DNA from 3 places in the Marinobacter sp. bablab_jr003 genome. Region 1 is predicted to be linked to each of the others. Evidence: predicted binding sites of a transcription regulator. Region 1 holds the regulator's gene; each other region holds the start of a gene.

Region 1 (4,187 bases):
CGGGAAGGCGAAGGCATGACCAATGCCAGCGCCCTGAACATTACCTGGGCCGCGAAAGACAACCAGCTGACCTTCGAGCGCCAGGCCGTCATCGAACAGGCGGGCAACACCTTCAAGGGTGATGTTATTCATTACAATACGGTCAGCCGGGTGGTCACCGCCGAGGGCGGCAATACAGAAACCGGCGGTTCCGGCCGGGTCGAAATGGTCATCCAGCCGCGTAACACCGGCCAGTCCAGTAACGGGGAAGGTTCTGATGGCAGTACTCAGGGCCAGTAATCTGGCCAAAAGCTACAAGCAGAAAAAAGTGGTCCTGGATGTTTCCCTGGAGATCCGCTCCGGAGAAATCGTCGGCCTGCTGGGCCCTAATGGCGCAGGCAAAACCACCTGCTTTTACATGATCGTAGGCCTGGTGCCGGCAGACCGGGGCCGCATCACCATCGACAGCCAGGACATCACTCCGCTGCCCATGCACGGCCGCGCCCGTAAGGGCATCGGTTACCTGCCCCAGGAAGCCTCGGTATTCCGCAAACTCACCGTGCGGGACAACATCATGGCCATCCTGGAAACCCGCAAGGGCCTGAACCGGGCCGACCGGGAAGCCAAGCTGGAAGAGCTGCTGGAAGAATTCCACATCACCCATATCCGGGACAGCCTCGGCATGGCCCTGTCCGGTGGCGAACGTCGCCGGGTGGAAATTGCCCGGGCCCTGGCCATGGAGCCTGCCTTCATCCTGTTGGACGAGCCCTTCGCCGGGGTAGACCCCATTTCCGTCAGCGACATCAAACACATTATCCGGCACCTGCGGGATAAGGGCATTGGCGTACTGATTACCGACCATAACGTGCGGGAAACCCTGGACATCTGTGAGAACGCCTACATTGTGTCCGGCGGCCACATCATTGCCTCCGGCAACTCCGAGGCCATCCTCGCCAACCAGCAGGTAAAAGAGGTGTATCTGGGGGACGAATTCCGCCTTTAAGCGGAGCGCCCCGCCCTTTCACCGAGGTCTGATTGTGTTGCAGAACGGTAACAAGTAAACTCGGCAAAGATCTTGCAAGGAAATTCGATTTTTTACCGGGATACCAGTCTGTTATGGATCTAAAGCCATGGTTATGAAAGCCTCGTTACAGCTAAAACTGGGCCAGAGCCTGACCATGACGCCCCAGTTGCAGCAGGCCATCCGCCTGTTGCAGCTTTCTACCCTCGATCTCCAGCAGGAAATCCAGCAGGCGCTGGACTCCAACCCCATGCTGGAAACCGCCGAGGACGACGACCACGGCCCGGACGACACCACCGAACAGCAAAGTTCTGACGACCAGCACAACGAAACCGCCAGCGCCCAGGATGACAACGCCCCGGAAAGCAGCAACGACTGGGACGAATCCGAAAACGGGCCGGACTGGAACTCGGAAAACGACATTACCGACACCATTCCTGACGACCTGCCGGTCGATACCGCCTGGGAAGACATCTACCAAACCGCCCCGGCCAGCACTCCGAAAGACGACGACGAGAACGACTCGGACTTCGAAACCCGCAACTCCCCTACGGAAACCCTGCGGGATCACCTGGAATGGCAGCTGAACCTCACCCCCCTGAGCGAACGGGACCAGGCCATCGCGCACGCCCTGATGGACGCCGTGGACGACCGGGGCTATCTCACCTCGCCGCTGGACGAAATCCACGCCGGCCTGCGTGAAGACAGCGATGAAGACCCACTGGACCTGGATGAGGTAGAAGCCGTGCTGCACCGGCTGCAGCATTTCGACCCCCCGGGTGTGTTTGCCCGGGACCTTCAGGAATGCCTGCTGATCCAGCTGAACCAGCTGCCACCGGACACCCCCTGGCTGCGCCAGGCGCGCCAGGTTGTCACCCAGTTCCTGCACCTGCTGGGCAACCGTGACTACGCGCAGCTGCTGCGCCGCAGCCGGCTGAAGGAAGACCAGTTGCGGGAAGTCCTGGCCCTGATTACCAGCCTGAACCCGAAACCGGGGGATGTGATTGATCACGGTGATACCGACTACGTAATCCCCGATGTGATCGTGCGCAAGCATGAAGGCCGGTGGCGGGTGGAACTGAACCCGGAAATTGCTCCGCGCATCCGGGTGAACGCCAGTTACGCCTCGCTGATTCGCCGGGCCGACAGCAGCGCCGACAACACTTACCTGCGCGACCAGCTGCAGGAAGCCAAGTGGTTTATCAAGAGTCTGCAGAGCCGCAACGAAACCCTGCTGAAAGTGGCCACCCGCATTGTCGAGCACCAGCAGGGCTTCCTGGACCAGGGTGAGGAGGCCATGAAGCCCCTGATCCTGTCGGACATCGCCCAGGCCGTGGAGATGCATGAGTCCACCATCTCCCGGGTAACCACCCAGAAGTACATGCACACACCCCGGGGCATCTTCGAGCTGAAGTATTTCTTCTCCAGCCACGTGGGCACCGCCGAAGGCGGGGAGTGTTCCTCTACGGCAATTCGTGCCATGATCAGGAAACTGATTGCAGAGGAAACCCCGAAAAAGCCGTTGAGCGACAGCAAAATTGCGGCCATGCTAGGGGAACAGGGTATCAACGTGGCCCGGCGCACCGTGGCCAAGTATCGGGAGGCCATGCACATACCTCCTTCGAACGAACGCAAGCGACTGGTTTAAGCCTTTACCGGCAATCGTTTACCAATATTCACCGGGGCACGAAGCCCTGGTACTCAGTCCGGCGGAACGCCGGCATGATGACAACAGGAGACGCCAATGCAACTCAACATTTCAGGCCATCACGTAGAACTGACCCCTGCACTGAAGGATTACGTCAACACCAAGTTCGAGAAGCTTGAGCGCCACTTTGACCACATCAGTAACTGTCAGGTGACGCTGGAAGTTGAGAAAGTTCGCCAGATGGCTGAAGCTACCCTCCACGTAATTGGTGGCGAGATTCACGCAAAGGCTGAAAACGAGGATATGTACGCGGCAATCGATGCCCTGGTGGACAAGCTTGACCGCCAGATCCTCAAGCACAAGGAAAAGAACGTAGACCGGATGCACGGTAACGGCTAAGCGCCTTCAGGCGCAGGCTACCGGGTAATTCAATCGAACGAGCTGCGGCAGGGCTACCGGCCGCAGCCTTTTTTTTACGGGTTCACAGTTAATCCATGAGCGATACATCCCTGACCATCGACAACATCCTGGCCCCGGCACTGACGCTGTGCCAGGTACCGGCGTCCAGCAAGAAACGGGTGTTGGAGTTTATTGCCGAGCGGATTCACTATCAGGACGAGACTCTCAACGATAACGACATCTTCAACAACCTGGTGTCCCGGGAGCGTCTTGGCAGCACAGGTATCGGGCAGGGTATCGCCATACCCCACTGCCGCCTGGAAGGCCTGGATCGGGTAATCGGAGTGTTGATGACCCTGGCCGAGCCGGTGGACTTCGATGCCATCGACAACCAGCCGGTAGACCTGGTGTTCGCCCTGGTTGTGCCCAAAGAAGCCACCAGCGAGCACCTGGAGCTGTTGAGCCAGCTTGCCGAACGTTTCAACGACAGCGCATTCTGTGAGCGCCTGCGCAAATGCCAGGATGCCGACTCCCTGTATAAGGGCATGACCACCGACAGCCAGTAACCGAGGGCTGTCAAAGTACGGGAGAAGCCTAACCATGAAGCTGATCATCGTCAGTGGCCGGTCCGGGTCGGGCAAAAGTACGGCACTGCACGTACTGGAAGACCTGGGATTCTATTGCATAGACAACCTGCCCATCGGCCTGCTGTTTCCCCTCACCCGGGAAGCCGTGGCCCACGAGGCCCCCGGCCGCCTGAAGAAAATGGCGGTCAGTATCGATGCCCGCAACCTGTCCGGTGAACTGGCCAATTTCGAGGACATCTACCAGCGGCTGGGTGATACCGGGATCGAGATCGAAATCATCTTCCTGGATGCCGACGAGCAATCCCTGCTGCAGCGGTTCCACGCCACCCGGCGCAAGCACCCCCTGAGCGACGACAAGACCTCCCTGCGCGAAGCCATCAGCAACGAGAAACAGCTGCTGGAACCGCTGTCGAAGCTGGCCGACCTGTATATCAACACCACCGGCCTGTCCATGTACGAATTACGCGACATGGTGAAACAGCGGGTGGCCGGCCGCAAGGAACAGGAAATCGCCCTGCTGTTCCAGTCATTCGGTTTCAAGCACGGCGTGCCG
Region 2 (4,187 bases), on a different contig from region 1:
TTTCCAGTGCCTGGCCGATAGCGCCAACTTCCCCATCAATGCAGGCAATTTCGTTGTGGAACCGACTCTTGTCCAGGTTGGTGACTAATTGCCGGATGACTTGTTCGGTGCCGCCGAAGCCCATGTTGAAGGTGACGTGGAGAATGCGGGTGGGGTAACGGTGTTCTTTCATGGGCAGAGCCTGCTGCTACTTGTATCTTGTTTGTCTGTAGCCACCATGAGTTACATCTGACGCTTAATCAAAGACTTTGTTTTCTCTATCCGGGCAAGCTCTTCGTCACAATTTTTGTTGTTGCATGGCACCTGGATGGTGACGATCGCGAACCGGTTCTCTCTAGTTAAAGCGGCTGGGATCTGCAGTAATTTTGCGTGGCGGTAATTCACGCTGCTCCAGGTTCCAACTTTATACCACTGGGCCATAACCACACGGTCTCGGGTGAGTATGTTTCGGTATAGCGACACGCCCGGGCCAAGGTGCTCTTCAATTTGCCACGAGGACTTGTCGAATATTGGCGGCAGGTAGGGGACAAGTTTTTCGTCTGCTGTCGTTTTCTGGCTTTGGGCCAGAGCAACCCATGAATTATTGGCACTCAGAACCTTTTGGTTGAGGCGCGAAGGCAGTGTAATCGGTATGGGCAGCTCTCCGGTAGCAGTTCGCGCTTGATACCCTGCGAGCTCTAACTCCCAGGGTGATTTTGGGTCGCCGCTTGTTTGGACAAGCGAAAGTGCAACAGGGCCTGAAATTAAAGCAATCACAATCGCAGGTATACCTGTTTTGGCAATATTCAGATTGGGTTGCTCCTTGCTATCGCTTCGTTTGCGAACGGGTGAGAAGTACAGGGCAGGAAGAGCGAATACTCCGAAAACGACCCAGCCCATGGTTTCATGATCAGTGAGCAGTGCACTCTCCATGTTGGTTTGATAGGCGACGAATACAAGAATCGTAATGCGCACCCAGTTCGCCAGAAGCCCGATGATCATCGCTATAACTACAGTGATCAACCAGCCTTTCCAACGATAATCGTTGAGAATAGAGGTCATCATGGCCAGTAGGATAGATATTGCGAAATAGCGAACCCCAGAGCAGCCATCTGCGATCACCAATCGGCCGTATGGCAGAGTTATGTTGTTACCTTCTATCAATGCAGTCATCCCGAAAAGACGTACCCAGCTCCCCACAATCACGCTTGCGATTGATACCAGTGCTGGAACGATATCCGCCCAAAAAGGGAGAGAAAGAGAAAGCAGGGCAACGTAAGGGATGAAGCAGCGTGTTTTTTGCAGTCCAAGCAACGCCCAGGAGACCATCGTGATGCCAAAGGGAAGTATCAGGTATGCAAGTGTATCAATTCGGACCAGTTCAATGAGTAGCCAGATTAAGGATACTCCTATCAGGGCAATTCCTCCGACTACATGGTAGGGCTTTTGGGGCGCCTGTTTGGTGGAGGGATAGGGGCTTGGTGGGTGGATCAGTAGCAGGCCTAAAAAAATGATAGCAGTGGCAAGTCCATGGGCGAGGACTTGTTCGAACTCAACCCATATAGAGAAGAGGCGAAACCAGGATGGGAAAAAAAGGATAACGGAAACGCCTGAAACAATCAGGTAGGGGAGAGACTGGGGAAGGTTATCTAATGTTTTCCTTAACATTGTTTCTCGCCGGCTTTCCTACATTGTCTCAAGGATACCTTGAACCAGGGCTATCGGAAACTAGCCAGAAATAGAGAAAAGCCAGCCGGAGCTGGCTTTTCCGAAAGCCCGGGAAGATCAGGCTTTTTGACGACGACGGGCGGCACCAAGGCCGGCGAGTCCGAGGCCGAGCAGGGCGAGGGTGCCGGGTTCGGGTACTGGAACGATGTCCTCGACATAAACCATCAGATCGTTGAAGTCCATGTCTGAACCATCTTCAAAACCGATGATGTAGTCGTCCCGACCCCAAACCACACAACTGTTGAGATTGCTGCTGCTACATCCATCGGTTAGCTCTGAGCCCAGATTCAAGTACTGATTTTGTCCCTGAAATCCGACGAAGCGCTCTAGCCCATCAGAGTTCCGGGTGGCATCCGAATAGATAACCGGCGCCCCACCGTCACCGTAGCCAAGATAGAAACCGAACTCGTTACTTGAAAATGTGCCTTCAAGTGTATCGTTAATATACACCTTGTAGTTCCCGTTATTTACCTCGAATCCAACTCTGGCTCGTGTGCCTGAATCAACAACGGGGCCTGTGTAGCCTCCGGATGTTGCAAAGCTACCACTGTCAGAGCCAGAGAACAGCTGGATATAATCATCATTGTTAAAAATGCCAAAAGTTTGGCTGGTGTCGAGAGACGTAATCTCTATAAGAAACGTTGCACTGCTATCCAAACCGTCAGGAGAGTTGCGGAAGTAGCCGCTTGTTATTGCATCATTGGTCGTGGTATCACCTAGAGCATTGACTGCGGTACCGGTAACAATCAACGAGTTATTTATAATCTCATCGAGGTTTGCTTCATTGCCATCTTGTATAAACGCAGCATTTGCTCCCGCGGTCAACGCTGATAGTGCTATCGCCAGGCTGATTTGTGTTGTTTTCATGGGTCTTCTCCGGTTGTGAAGCTCTAAGTCCCTGTAGTTCGCTTTGCAACCAGGCTATCTCTTCGACTACTCACCAGAGATCCTTGGCTTTCCGTCCCATCCTCGCGGGTGGTTTGGCTCCTGACCGGGATAAACCCCGATCTCTTCTTGTTTTAAGCGATTATCGTGCCAACCATTTAACTCTTTGAATTTCCGTTGAATTTCTCCGGCAGCCGATAGGCGTGTGTAAAAGTTTCCGACAGCGCAAAAAACAGGGCCGGTGCTTATAGCGATCCGGCCCTTCTGGTGCGTGTGGCAGAGACGTTTTGTCAGGGTTTTTTACAAAGCTTTCCTGGCATTCTCCAGGTGGTTGGTAATGTCTTCGTTGCCCGGTGCCAGTGCCAGCGCCTTTTCCAGGGTGGCAACGGCTTGCTGGTGATTGCCGGCAAGGTGCAGTACCCACCCGTAGGTGTCCAGTACAGCGGAGTTTTGGGGTGCTTGTTCGCTGGCTTTGCGGGCAAGCTCCAGTGCCCGTTCTGTGTTGCTTTCCCGCAGCAGCCAGGCAAGGTTGTTCAGGGCTGGAAGGTTGTCGGGCTGTTGCTCCAGAACATAGTCATAGTGGCTTGCGGCCAGTTCGTTCTGGTTGTTGTTCATCAGCCAGTCGGCACGGGCCAGGTTGGCGGCAACGCTACTCGGTTCCCGATCCAGCCATTGGCTGGTGAGTTCGCCCCGGGCTTCCGGGCCCTGGCTTCCGGCCAGCCGGAGCAGGGTGGGCAGGAGCGGGGTTTCGTTGCGCTCAAGCCATTGTTCATTCAGGTAAGTCCAGGCTGCTTCCGAACCGTTCTGGGTCTCCAGTATAGACGTTCTGGCCAGTACGGTTGCGGTGGTTGCCCCGAGGTTGTCTTCCACCGCCTGCAGTTCATCCAGTGCCTGCTGATGTTTGCCTTCCGCCTGGGATACCCCCACCGCCAGTAATGCCAGGCCCTGGTTGTCCGGCGCCAGGGCCACTGCTTCTGCGGCTTTGGCCCGGGCCTTTGTGTAATCTCCGGTTTGCACCGCTGCGCGGGTTTCGGCTACCAGTAACTGGCCAAGCAACCGGTTAACCGCGACGGTTTCGGCAGTCTCCTCTCCGCCTTGCAGTTCACGAACCTTTACCAGTTCTTCAATAGCCTGTTCCCGGTTGCCTGAGCGCGCCAGGATGGCGGCCAGTGCCAGCCTGGGCTGTGCCAGTTCCGGTTGTTGCTGTACCAGTTTTTTTATCCGTTCTACCGCGGCCCCTGTGTCGCCCAGCCGGCTGTCGGCCAGGCTGGCCAGCAGGACGGCCTGGGGCATATCGCCATAGCCATTAACCAGTGAGTCCCTCAGTTCCTTAGCCTCGGTCTCTTCACCGCGGGCCAGCAACACATTCATGTAAGTGCCGGTGGTGTGCCAGTCCTCCGGCTGGGCGGCGAAGGCCATTCGCAGTTGGCCCAGTGCCTGCTCGGGCTGGTTGTTGCGCAGATAGTGCTGGGCCAGGGCCAACCGCAAACGGGTGCGTTCGGGTTCTTTGCTGATGGCTTTGCTCAGGCTGGCCACGCCGTCACTTTCCTTGCCGGGCAGGCTCAGGGCCAGAATGCCGTGCATGGCAATGATTT
Region 3 (4,187 bases), on a different contig from region 1:
GGCCGTCGAGGGTGATTTCGTATTTGTGGCCACGCTGGAGGCCGGGGGTGCTGCGCACTTCAAAGGTGACGTCGCCACTGCCGCTGTGGAAGGCCTGGTCGTTTTGCGGGTGCACAAAGGTGAGGCTGTCGTAGTTGGCGCCTTCCTTCTGGACTTCTTGCCGCAGCTGGTCGGTTTCCCGCACCACTTCCGGTTTGGGCAGGGTGATGGTGGTAACCGGTTTTACTTTAACGGTTTCGCTGCCCTGCATCGGCTCGTCTGAGAAGGTGACGTTGCCCTGGGCATCCACATGCCGGTACACCTCCGCGTGGGCGCCGGCGGCGGCCAGTAAACAGAATCCGGTTACAAGGGCGAGAGGTGTTTTCATAATAAAGGCCTGCGTTGATCAACTGCCTCGATTATCGGCGCCGCTGGCGGGGTTTTCAACGGCTGATACAAAAAAGCCCCGCACCGGGCGGGGCTAGCTGTTACCGGGCTGCACCAAATTGGTGCGGCGGCTTAGCAGGAGTAATACAGTTCGAATTCAACCGGGTGAGTGGTCATGTTGATACGCTCAACTTCGCCACGCTTCAGGTCGATGTAGCCGGCAATCATGTCTTCGGTGAACACGCCGCCGCGGGTCAGGAACTCGTGGTCTTCCGCCAGGCAATCGAGCGCCTCCTGCAGGGTAGTGGCTACCTGCGGGATGTTCATGGCTTCTTCCTTCGGCAGGTCGTACAAGTCCTTGTCCATGGCATCGCCAGGGTGGATCTTGTTCTGGATGCCGTCCAGGCCGGCCATCATCAGGGCGGCGAAGGCCAGGTACGGGTTGGCTGCCGGGTCAGGGAAGCGCACTTCGATACGGCGTGCCTTCGGGCTGCTTACGTACGGAATCCGGATGGAAGCGGAACGGTTACGGGCAGAGTAGGCCAGCATGACCGGGGCTTCAAAGCCGGGTACCAGGCGCTTGTAGCTGTTGGTGGCCGGGTTGGTGAAGGCGTTGATGGCCTTGGAGTGCTTGATGATGCCGCCGATGTAGTACAGGGCCATTTCGCTCAGGCCGGCATAGCTGTCACCTGCAAACAGGTTTTTGCCGTCTTTGTTCAGGGACATGTGTACGTGCATGCCGGAACCGTTGTCACCCACGACCGGCTTGGGCATGAAGGTGGCGGTTTTGCCGTAGGCGTGGGCTACGTTGTGCACGCAGTACTTCAGAATCTGAACTTCGTCTGCCTTGCGGGTCAGGGTGTTCGGGCCAACGCCGATTTCACACTGGCCGGCTGTGCCCACTTCGTGGTGGTGCACTTCGATGGTCAGGCCCATGCTTTCCATAGCCGCACACATAGCGCCACGCAGGTCGTGCAGGCTGTCTACCGGCGGAACCGGGAAGTAGCCGCCTTTTACGCCCGGGCGGTGGCCGATGTTGTTGCGGTCGAAGTCTTCGCCGGATACCCAGGCGGCTTCTTCGGAGTGCAGGGAGTACATGGAGCCCTGCATGTCGGTCTTCCACTTCACGGAGTCAAAGATGAAGAACTCGGGCTCCGGGCCAAACAGGGCGCCGTCGGCAATGCCGGTGGACTTCAGGTATTCCTCTGCGCGTTGGGCAACGGAGCGGGGGTCGCGCTCGTAACCCTGCATGGTTGTCGGCTCTACAATGTTGCAGGTGATGTTAATGGTGGTTTCTTCGGTGAACGGATCCAGTACGGCGGTGTCGTCAACCGGCATCAGGATCATGTCGGACTCGTTGATGCCTTTCCAACCAGAAATAGAAGAGCCGTCGAACATCTTGCCGTCAGCGAAGAAGTCTTCGTCTACTTCAGTGGCAGGCAGTGTAACGTGCTGTTCTTTACCGCGGCTGTCGGTGAAGCGCAGGTCAACCCATTTGACTTCGTGTTCTTTGATCAAATCAATTGTCTTGGACATTGTGCATGCTCCGTAGTGATTTCGTGTTCGTTGTGCCGGATCGTTCAGTGTGCTGAGGCCCGATCTCTTGCAGGTGAAGGCAGCTTACCAGAAGCCTTTGGCCCTTACCTTTCAATTACGGCTACTCCTCACTAAGCAAGTGCCTTGCCAGTTTTGTGTAACTGCGCCACAACAGCGCAGTGGCAAGGCTTTGGTGCGTTGTGTGTGCAAAAGTGTACGGCGGCCTGCCCGGAAATGCACCAGAATAGTGCGCCATTTTGGTGCGAAAACCGGTGGATTGCCTGATATCAGTGCGCCGGAAGGGTTGGTTACATATTAGGCACTATTCTTCATATTATCGACATGGACTTTTCGATATACTGCGCGCCGCTAATTTCTGCAGGATACCCGTTGTGATTGATAAGCTTAGAAACGTCGCCATCATTGCCCACGTCGACCACGGTAAAACCACCCTGGTTGACCAGTTGCTGCGCCAGTCTGGCACCCTGGACCGTAAAGAGCTCGAAAACGAGCGCGTTATGGACTCCAACGACCAGGAAAAAGAGCGTGGCATTACCATTCTGGCAAAAAACACCGCGCTGAAATGGAAGGACTACGATATCAACATCGTAGACACCCCGGGCCACGCTGACTTCGGTGGCGAAGTTGAGCGGGTAATGAGCATGGTAGACAGTGTGCTGCTGGTGGTTGATTCCATCGACGGCCCCATGCCGCAAACCCGCTTTGTTACCCAGAAAGCTTTCGCAGCGGGTCTGCGCCCGATTGTGGTCGTGAACAAGATCGACCGCCCGGGTGCGCGCCCGGACTGGGTTGTAGACCAGGTATTTGACCTGTTCGATAACCTGGGTGCCACCGACGAGCAGCTGGACTTCCCGATTGTTTACGCCAGCGCCCTGAACGGCATTGCCGGTATGGACCATGAAGACCTCCAGGACAACATGGACGCCGTGTTCCAGGCGATTGTTGACCATGTGCCTGCGCCTTCTGTTGACATGGACGGCCCGTTCCAGATGCAGATCTCCCAGCTGGACTACAACAGCTTCCTGGGTGTAATCGGTATCGGCCGGATCATGCGCGGTAAAGTGAAGACCAACACTCCGGTGGTGGCTCTCGGTGCCGACGGCAAGAAGCGCAACGGCCGTATTCTGAAGATCATGGGCCACTCCGGCCTGCAGCGTGTGGAAGTTGAAGAAGCCCAGGCTGGCGACATTGTGTGCGTGAGTGGTCTGGACCAGCTGTTCATTTCCGACACCCTGTGTGATCCCTCTAACGTAGAAGCCCTGCCGGCGCTGACCGTTGACGAGCCCACCGTATCCATGACCTTCCAGGTAAACGATTCGCCGTTTGCCGGTAAAGAAGGCAAGTACGTGACCAGTCGTAACATCAAAGAGCGCCTGGAAAAAGAACTGCTGCACAACGTGGCACTTCGTGTTGAAGAAGGCGATTCAGCGGACAAGTTCAAGGTGTCTGGCCGTGGTGAACTGCACCTTTCGGTTCTGATCGAGAACATGCGCCGCGAAAACTTCGAGCTGGCCGTAGGCCGCCCGGAAGTGGTGGTCAAGGAAGTAAACGGCCAGAAGGAAGAGCCGTACGAAAACGTGATCATCGACATCGAAGAGCAGCACCAGGGCGCGATCATGGAACAGATGGGTCTGCGTAAGGGTGACATGACCAACATGATCCCGGACGGCAAGGGCCGAATCCGCCTGGAATACACCATTCCGGCCCGCGGCCTGATCGGTTTCCGGAACACCTTCCTGACCATGACCTCCGGTACCGGCATCCTGACCTCCACCTTCAGCCACTACGGCCCGGTGAAGATGGGTGACGTAACCAGCCGCCAGAACGGTGTTATCGTTTCCATGGCTACTGGCACTGCGCTGACCTACTCCCTGGAAACCCTGCAGAGCCGTGGCAAGCTGTTCCTTGACCCGGGCCAGGAGATCTACGAAGGCCAGCTGTGTGGTATCCACAGCCGCGACAACGACCTGGTGGTTAACCCCACTAAGGGCAAAAAGCTGGACAACATGCGTGCCTCCGGTAAAGACGAAGTGATCGGCTTGGTGCCGCCCATCAAGTTCACCCTGGAGCAGGCGCTGGAGTTCATCGACGACGACGAGCTGGTAGAAGTCACGCCCAAGTCGATCCGTCTGCGCAAGAAGCTTCTGACCGAGAACGAGCGTAAGCGCGCGGGTAAGAAGTAAAAGACTTTTTGCCACGAAATCCACGAAAAAACACGAAAGAAAGAAACTGATTGGCCACGGACACTCACTGACCCTCACGGA

What was found. Region 1 encodes sigma-54, which starts transcription at its own class of promoters, with help from an activator protein. Its sites were predicted from a motif close to ANTGGCATNNANNTTGCTNT; they were not measured.
Region 2: H3Z84_RS10570 (PEP-CTERM sorting domain-containing protein) is a predicted target of sigma-54. The motif match lies at 2,728-2,747, and genes of this name have one in related genera.
Region 3: glnA (glutamate--ammonia ligase) is a predicted target of sigma-54. The motif match lies at 2,035-2,054, and genes of this name have one in related genera.

Annotation. Positions count from the first base shown of each region.
Region 1 is NZ_JADARC010000095.1:28,681-32,867, reverse strand. It holds gene lptA (lipopolysaccharide transport periplasmic protein LptA) at 1-279, shown strand, start outside; gene lptB (LPS export ABC transporter ATP-binding protein) at 257-982, shown strand; gene H3Z84_RS08650 (RNA polymerase factor sigma-54) at 1,116-2,648, shown strand; gene hpf (ribosome hibernation promoting factor) at 2,745-3,047, shown strand; gene ptsN (PTS IIA-like nitrogen regulatory protein PtsN) at 3,143-3,613, shown strand; gene rapZ (RNase adapter RapZ) at 3,648-4,187, shown strand, end outside.
Region 2 is NZ_JADARC010000101.1:62,433-66,619, reverse strand. It holds gene H3Z84_RS10580 (glycosyltransferase) at 1-172, opposite strand, end outside; gene H3Z84_RS10575 (exosortase/archaeosortase family protein) at 223-1,647, opposite strand; gene H3Z84_RS10570 (PEP-CTERM sorting domain-containing protein) at 1,765-2,574, opposite strand; cyclic di-GMP riboswitch class I at 2,616-2,702, opposite strand; gene H3Z84_RS10565 (tetratricopeptide repeat protein) at 2,893-4,187, opposite strand, start outside.
Region 3 is NZ_JADARC010000046.1:8,692-12,878, forward strand. It holds gene H3Z84_RS05285 (DUF4124 domain-containing protein) at 1-367, opposite strand, end outside; gene glnA (glutamate--ammonia ligase) at 499-1,902, opposite strand; gene typA (translational GTPase TypA) at 2,295-4,106, shown strand.